Regions from separate parts of the Sporofaciens sp. JLR.KK001 genome, predicted to be linked through region 3. Evidence: riboswitches for the same ligand, from Rfam matches in the RefSeq annotation. Region 3 holds a riboswitch; each other region holds the start of a gene.
What was found. A riboswitch is a leader RNA that binds a small molecule or an ion and turns the genes downstream of it on or off. The one in region 3 is predicted to bind thiamine pyrophosphate.

Region 1 (2,265 bases), on a different contig from region 3:
CATCTCTTTCTCCCGCAGCTGCACACAAGTCACACCGCCCTTCAATGCCGCCTCCACCTGCTCATAGAGCGTCTGTTCCCCTGACCAGGCCCGGTCAGTAACGGCATAGAGCAGCATATAGCGTTTATCGCACTTCATAATTTGCTCCTTTCTCCAACCTTGCAGGAGTCAGGCGGTACATGGCGTCGATGATATAGTTCCGATAGGAAGCGTTGCCGTCCAGTTCGGTCATACGCCTGTGGGCAATCTCCCCGCACAGACCCATGGCGCACACGGCTGCGGCTGCCGCCTCAAGGGGATGCTCCGGGTTGGCGGTGACAAAGGCCGCCGTCAGGATGGAAAGCTGGCAGCCGGTCCCGGTAATAGAAGACATCTCCGGATGGCCGTTGCGGATACAGAATGCCCGCTCTTTGTCCGCCACGATATCAATGGCTCCGGTGACAGCAATAACCGCCCCGGTGCGCCGGGCCAGTTCCCTGGCAAAGGATACCGCCCCGTCCAGATTGTCTTCTGTCACCCTGTCCGCCACGTCGGCATCCACCCCTTTGGTGGTGCCGCTGCCGTAAGCCAGCGTCTTCATCTCCGAGATGTTGCCCCGGATTACCGTAAGCTTTAGCTCCTCAAGCAGCCGAAGTGCCGTATCCGTCCGCAGCGCGGAGGCCCCAGCTCCCACCGGATCCAGCACCACAGGATGCCTCAGCTCGTTGGCACGCTTCCCGGCAGCAAGCATAACCGGGATGGTGCGCTGATTCAGTGTGCCGATGTTGATAGCCAGCCCTTTGCAGATGCCGGTGATTTCCACGGCATCCTCCGGGTCATCTGCCATAATGGGTGAGCCGCCGCAGGCCAGCAGCATATTGGCACAGTCGTTGACGGTGACATAGTTGGTGATACAATGAACCAGGGGTGACTTCCCCCGTACATTTTCAAAAATCTGTTCAAACATAGTATGATACTCCTTTGTAAAATGAGAAAAAACATCCCTGCATGGCGGCGCTTTCCCGGTTGATGGCAGGCCGATATCGTCTGCCAAGTACAACTTTGCATTAATCTTGAAGTAATAGTGCTCGATATTCGTGTCATCTGTGCGTCTCTTAACCGACGGCGTAGCGGGCTACGTCTAGGTTAAGAGACGTGCAGATGGCGCGGATAGCGAGTGCTTATTACTCAAGAATTAATGCAAAGCTGTACTAGCTGCAAAAACTCAACAAAAAACAGGAGACATCTGCATAGCATGCCCCCTGAAAAAGTACCGATCTCCACGACTTCCTCCGGCGGCATTATCCGCATCAGGTTCAAGGGTCGAAGGTCTACCTTCCTCTCAGCCTGTCACACAAGCTCCCCTGTTTATTTTGTTATAGGAATTATATCATTCCATTTATTGCTTTGCAAGTGACTGTCTTAAGAAAAATGAATTTTATGTGAAGCCTATCTGCCTATCTTAAGCGACAGCTTCATGAAATAGACAAGCCCTCCTTTTCTCTATAATCTCACAATGCAATATAAAACTTTCCTGTCTGGTAAGTAGGTAAGTCCCTTACGGGGCTTACCCCTCTCAGAACCGGACGTGCAGCTTTCCCGCATCCGGCTCCCTGCAAAGCTAATACATCTACAACTATCCGTATATACTTACATAGATACGTGGTCGGACGAGTGGGAATTGTCTCATCAATTCCTTATATCCTTCCTTTGTATAGCTTCTTCTCTGGCTTCTTCTATTCAGCCAGTAGAATAACCTGAACCATACTACATTATAGAATGAGTTCAGGCTTCTTGAATTGTCAGTAATTCCGTAGTAATGATAGTAACCAGTTAAGATTTCATTCAGCTTCTTTACTATCTGGTTTATACGTAGAAATCTCATATCTCTTATCGTAGCATTTATTTCCTTGCTTTTCTTTGCTAGTTTTTTCTTACTGGTCTTCCTCTTCACTCTGAACTTTCCCGTTCTTCCATGCGAACAGTAATGCGTGAATCCGAGGAATGTAAAGGTCTCCGGTTTCCCGTCTCCACGTTCTTTCCGGTTCCTTTCTGCAAATCGGCCGAATTCTATCAGCCTCGTCTTTTTCTCCTCCATTTCCAGTCCAAAGTGCATCATTCTGCGCTTTAAATATTCATAGAACATCTCTGCGTCTGTTTTGTATTGAAAGCAGACTACAAAATCATCCGCATATACCACCAGCCCTGCGTACCCTTTCATGATCGGCTGCATTTTCTCCTTGAACCACCACACCAGTACATAATGCATATATATGTTTGCGATTA
Region 2 (2,265 bases), 1.6 Mb from region 3:
GCACTTGTTTTCATTCGGGGGGATTGCAGCCGATCACACCGTGGAAGGATATGATTACTTCTGCTCAGTTAGAGCAGATCAGGAAGAATTTTGCATCAGTAAAACCAATGAATGAAAAACCGCTTGCGCTCCCCAAGAGCGATTCGGCTGCGGCGCCGGCGAAACCGTCCGCCGTGGTGATCGAACGCGGGCCGGTAAGACCGTTTCATACAGGATATGCAAGAATAGACAATGCGATTACGGACGCCCTAAGGGGCAAGAGCCAGGAGTTGAAAGACAGCGTCTATGATATTATATGGAGTGATTTCCTGCCGAATAATGTCCATGGCGTGGAAGAGACGGACCGGCTGGCGCGGATCAGTCTTGGAGTCGAGAAGGCAGCGTATCTTGCGGACCAGTTCATGGATGAGGGGACCAAAGCATCCTTCATGGACGCTATGCGCTCCATTGCGCGGATCGGCATGGAAGGAGAGCGGGTCGGTTCCTGTCATATGAAGTACCATGTAAAGAATGTGATCGGTCTGGACGGCAACGGTTATGTGCATGAGGACAGCAGAGGGGAGATTCGGTATGCGATGGAGAAGTATTCTCCTGAGACTTATGCAGAGTATCAGAAGATGCTGAACGCTTCCGGGGAGGATACGACGGAGTCCGCACTGTTTTCGCTGAAATGGGCCATCGGGAATCTTGACCTGGTTGCCGCCGGCAGACCCGGGTATCAGAAGTATCAGGATGAGCAGTATGAGAAGCTTTACCAGGTAGAGCTGGACCATACATTTTCCGGTTCGGATACCAGCAGCAAGGAGAAGTTTCTTGAATCGATTAAGGCAAAGCTTCAGGCGAACCGTGACTTGCAGATCAACCTCTTTATGGAGCAGATCGCGCAGATGTCCAAAGCGCCGGGAGGATATCTGGTCGGCAGAAGGATGGTCCTGTCTGGACGGGCATAGGACGGCATAGGATCGAGACAAATAATCCAATTCGTGCTTGACATTTTCACCCAGGGAGTATAGACTTAAGCATGTAGAGAGAGATCTGTATGAAAGCCTTGAAAACTGAATGAAGAAGAGAGAGGGGCTGGCGGCAAGCCGGCTGAGATAAAGAATGGAGTGTTTCTTTGACTCTTATACCTGATCTGGATAATGCCAGCGTAGGAACTTAGAGATAACTTATGCCTTATGCATAGTGGAATAAAAGCCTTGTCGGAGTTCCGGCAGGGCTTTTTCTGTGATATAGACTGTTCTGATATGCACAGTTTCCAAAGATACAGGCTTTTGACGCTCTCATAATAATATGATAACAGGAGGAAGGAAAAATGAACGCAAGTGTAGCTATTCAGTCATTGCCAGAAGCAGCAAACGATGAGGAATTGATCAGGATCGTAGACGAGGTGATCGATTATATCAAGAGTACAGGTCTGAATTATTATGTAGGCCCTTTTGAGACGGCAATTGAAGGAGATTATGATGAATTGATGGATATTGTAAAGGAATGTCAGCACATCGCCGTCAGGGCGGGGGCGCCTTCGGTTGCGGCTTACATCAAGGTTACCTACAGACCGGAAGGAGACGTGCTGACCATTGAAAAGAAAGTTACCAAACATCACCAGTAAGCTACTGCCGGTTACGGCCGTTTTCCTGCTTCTGATGATTTGGCAGACTGCCAGTTCGGCTGGGATGATTCCCAGGTTTTTGCTGCCGTCTCCGCTTGAGGTGGCGATGGCTTTTGCAGAGGATTTCCCGTTACTTATGGACAATGCGCGCGTGACGCTTCTGGAGGCTTTTATCGGACTGGCGGCGGGGATCTTGATCGGGTTTGTAACGGCAGTGCTGATGGACTGCTTTGAGTGGTTATACAGAACCGTTTACCCGCTGATCGTGCTGACCCAGACAGTACCCACGGTAGCCATAGCCCCCCTTTTGGTATTATGGTTTGGATATGAGATGCTCCCAAAAGTAATTCTGATCGTAATCGTTACGTTCTTTCCGATTACGGTGAGTCTTCTGGACGGATTCCGTGCATCGGACAAGGATACCATCAGCCTTCTGCGTTCCATGGGGGCTTCGAAAGCGCAGATCTTCCGGTATGTAAAGTTTCCGGGAGCTCTTGGGGCATTTTTCGCAAGTCTGCGGATCTCGGTGTCCTATGCAGTTGTGGGAGCCGTGATTTCAGAGTGGCTGGGCGGATTTAGCGGATTAGGAGTTTATATGACAAGAGTGAAAAAGGCATTTTCCTTTGATAAGATGTTTGCAGTGATCTTTCTGA
Region 3 (2,265 bases):
TATCTTAAGACCGTCCGGGCTTACGCTTGAGGAATTAAAGAGCCGTCCGGAAGGGATGATGGGTAAGAACCTGTTCCCGCCGGCGGTGAAGACCTATGAGAATGAAAAGTTCCATACGCCGTCCGGCAAGGTAGAGTTTAAATCTCTTGTGTTGGAGCGTTATAAGGACAGCCATGGGTATGAAGGGCTGCCGGTGTATCATGATTTCCGTGAGAATGGGGCGGTAGACAGACAGAAGTTTCCGCTGATCCTGAATACCGGGAGCCGGAAGCCGCAGTTATTCCATTCCAGGCTGTATCGGATGTCGTGGCTTAATAATATAGAAGCCGTGCCTATGGTGGAGATCCACCCGGAGGATGGCAGGGTCTTTGGTGTGGGTGACGGAGACTTCGTCCAGGTGACTTCGCCGTCTGGCAGGATTACGGGAACGGCTGTATACAATGTCCAGGGGAATCCTGGAGTTGTGTATATCTATCATGGTAATTCCAAGGGAGATGCCAATGAGCTGATCGGAAAGGATTATGTAGATCCGATCTCCGGATTCCCGGGATTCAAAGGATATTTCTGCAGGGTGGAGAAGACAGAAGATAAGGGGTGTATAATAGGATGAAATTAAGGTTTGACGAAGATAAATGCATAGGATGCTATGCATGTTATACGGCATGTATTGCGGCGCATCATTCTCCGGAAGAGGAGGATGCGAACAGCCACAGAGTCATACGGACGGTGAAGGAAGAGGATTTTCAGAAGAATATCTGCGTAGGATGCGTGCATTGCGGGCTGTGCATGAAACAGTGCCCCAAAGGCGCCATTTACCGAGAGGAAGAGTATGGCCTGATCCTGGCAGACTGGGAGAAGTGTACCGGGTGCAGAACATGTGCGTCTGTCTGTCCGAAGGGTGTGATTCATTATGATGCGGACGGGAAGATGGAGAAATGCGATGGCTGTATCGATCGTCTGCGTGAAGGCAGAGAGCCGGCATGCGTGCGGGTGTGCTGTGTGGGGGCGGTGTACTAGTACATCATTGCATTAATTCTTGAGTAATAAGCACTTGCTATCCATGCCATCTGCATGCCTTCGAACCTAGATGTAGCCCGCTACACCGTCGGTTCGTAGACGCACAGCTGACACGAATATCAAGCACTATTACTTCAAGATTAACGCAATGATGTACTAGATAGATTGCCTTACGGCTTAAGTAAGAATTATTTATCGAAGTTCCTGAGAAAATAGGCTCTTGACTTTTGGTGAATATGGAATTATCCTGTATATGTAACAGGGGCGCTTGAATGGCTGAGATGTATGTATAGCATACAGACCCTCAAAACTTGATCCGGGTAATGCCGGCGTAAGGAAAGGAGAATTTCATAATGTCACAGACCAATTCTATCACAGGCAGGAGTGCGTCTTCTGCCGTCAAAAGGCTTGTTTTTTCTGCCATGGGAATCGCACTGGCAATAGTTACCTCTTACATAAAAGTGTGGGAGATGCCGATGGGCGGTTCGGTCACGTTGTTATCCATGTTATTTATTTGTTTGATCGGGTACTGGTTCGGAGCGGGGTACGGGATTCTTGCCGGAGCTGCATATGGGATCCTGCAATTTATTATTGATCCATATATGGTGTCTGTTCTGCAGGTATTATTCGATTATCCCTTAGCATTTGGAGCACTTGGGCTGTCAGGTTTTTTTCATAACCGGAGGTACGGCCTGCAGATGGGATATGTTGCTGGCGTGTTGGGAAGATTCGTTTTCTCTACGTTATCCGGAGTGGTCTTTTTTGCGGCGTACGCACCGGAAGGGATGAATCCGTGGGTATATTCTGCCTTATATCAGGGAAGCTATCTTGGAGCGGAAGGAATCGTTACGTTGGTGATCATCTCGATTCCGCCGGTAGCGAAGGCGCTGGAAACAGTGAAGAGACAGGCGGCGGTCTGATCGTATCATTTTCGGATTTTTTCGGATTTTGAATGTGGAACGCCAACGGCGTTGAGAGGACAATATGCAGTTAATTTATCTGGCGGCTGGAAACAGCCGCCGTTTCGGTGGAAATAAACTATTATATGAATTGGACGGAAAGCCGCTCTATCGGCATCTTCTGGATCGGCTGATCCGGATATGCAGGCGCCATGAGTCCTGGGAGATTCTGGTGGTAACACAGTATGATGAGATCTATGATGTGGTTGGAAGGATGGGAGCGTCCGGGATGCCAGTGCATCCGGTGTTCTCGCCGGACAGCAGGAAAGGAGCGTCTTATTCTGTCCGT

Region 1: it holds a riboswitch for thiamine pyrophosphate, as region 3 does, so the genes downstream of both, thiM (hydroxyethylthiazole kinase) here and VSQ62_RS22550 (energy-coupled thiamine transporter ThiT) in region 3, are expected to answer to the same signal.
Region 2: it holds a riboswitch for thiamine pyrophosphate, as region 3 does, so the genes downstream of both, VSQ62_RS14725 (thiamine-binding protein) here and VSQ62_RS22550 (energy-coupled thiamine transporter ThiT) in region 3, are expected to answer to the same signal.

The regions. Positions count from the first base shown of each region.
Region 1 is NZ_JAYMNO010000003.1:234,341-236,605, forward strand. It holds gene thiE (thiamine phosphate synthase) at 1-138, opposite strand, end outside; gene thiM (hydroxyethylthiazole kinase) at 125-946, opposite strand; TPP riboswitch at 1,250-1,355, opposite strand; gene ltrA (group II intron reverse transcriptase/maturase) at 1,616-2,265, opposite strand, start outside.
Region 2 is NZ_JAYMNO010000001.1:2,834,997-2,837,261, reverse strand. It holds gene VSQ62_RS14730 (hypothetical protein) at 1-950, shown strand, start outside; TPP riboswitch at 1,061-1,174, shown strand; gene VSQ62_RS14725 (thiamine-binding protein) at 1,316-1,612, shown strand; gene VSQ62_RS14720 (ABC transporter permease) at 1,581-2,265, shown strand, end outside.
Region 3 is NZ_JAYMNO010000001.1:4,438,573-4,440,837, reverse strand. It holds gene VSQ62_RS22560 (molybdopterin-containing oxidoreductase family protein) at 1-610, shown strand, start outside; gene VSQ62_RS22555 (4Fe-4S dicluster domain-containing protein) at 607-1,017, shown strand; TPP riboswitch at 1,268-1,372, shown strand; gene VSQ62_RS22550 (energy-coupled thiamine transporter ThiT) at 1,371-1,937, shown strand; gene VSQ62_RS22545 (nucleotidyltransferase family protein) at 2,002-2,265, shown strand, end outside.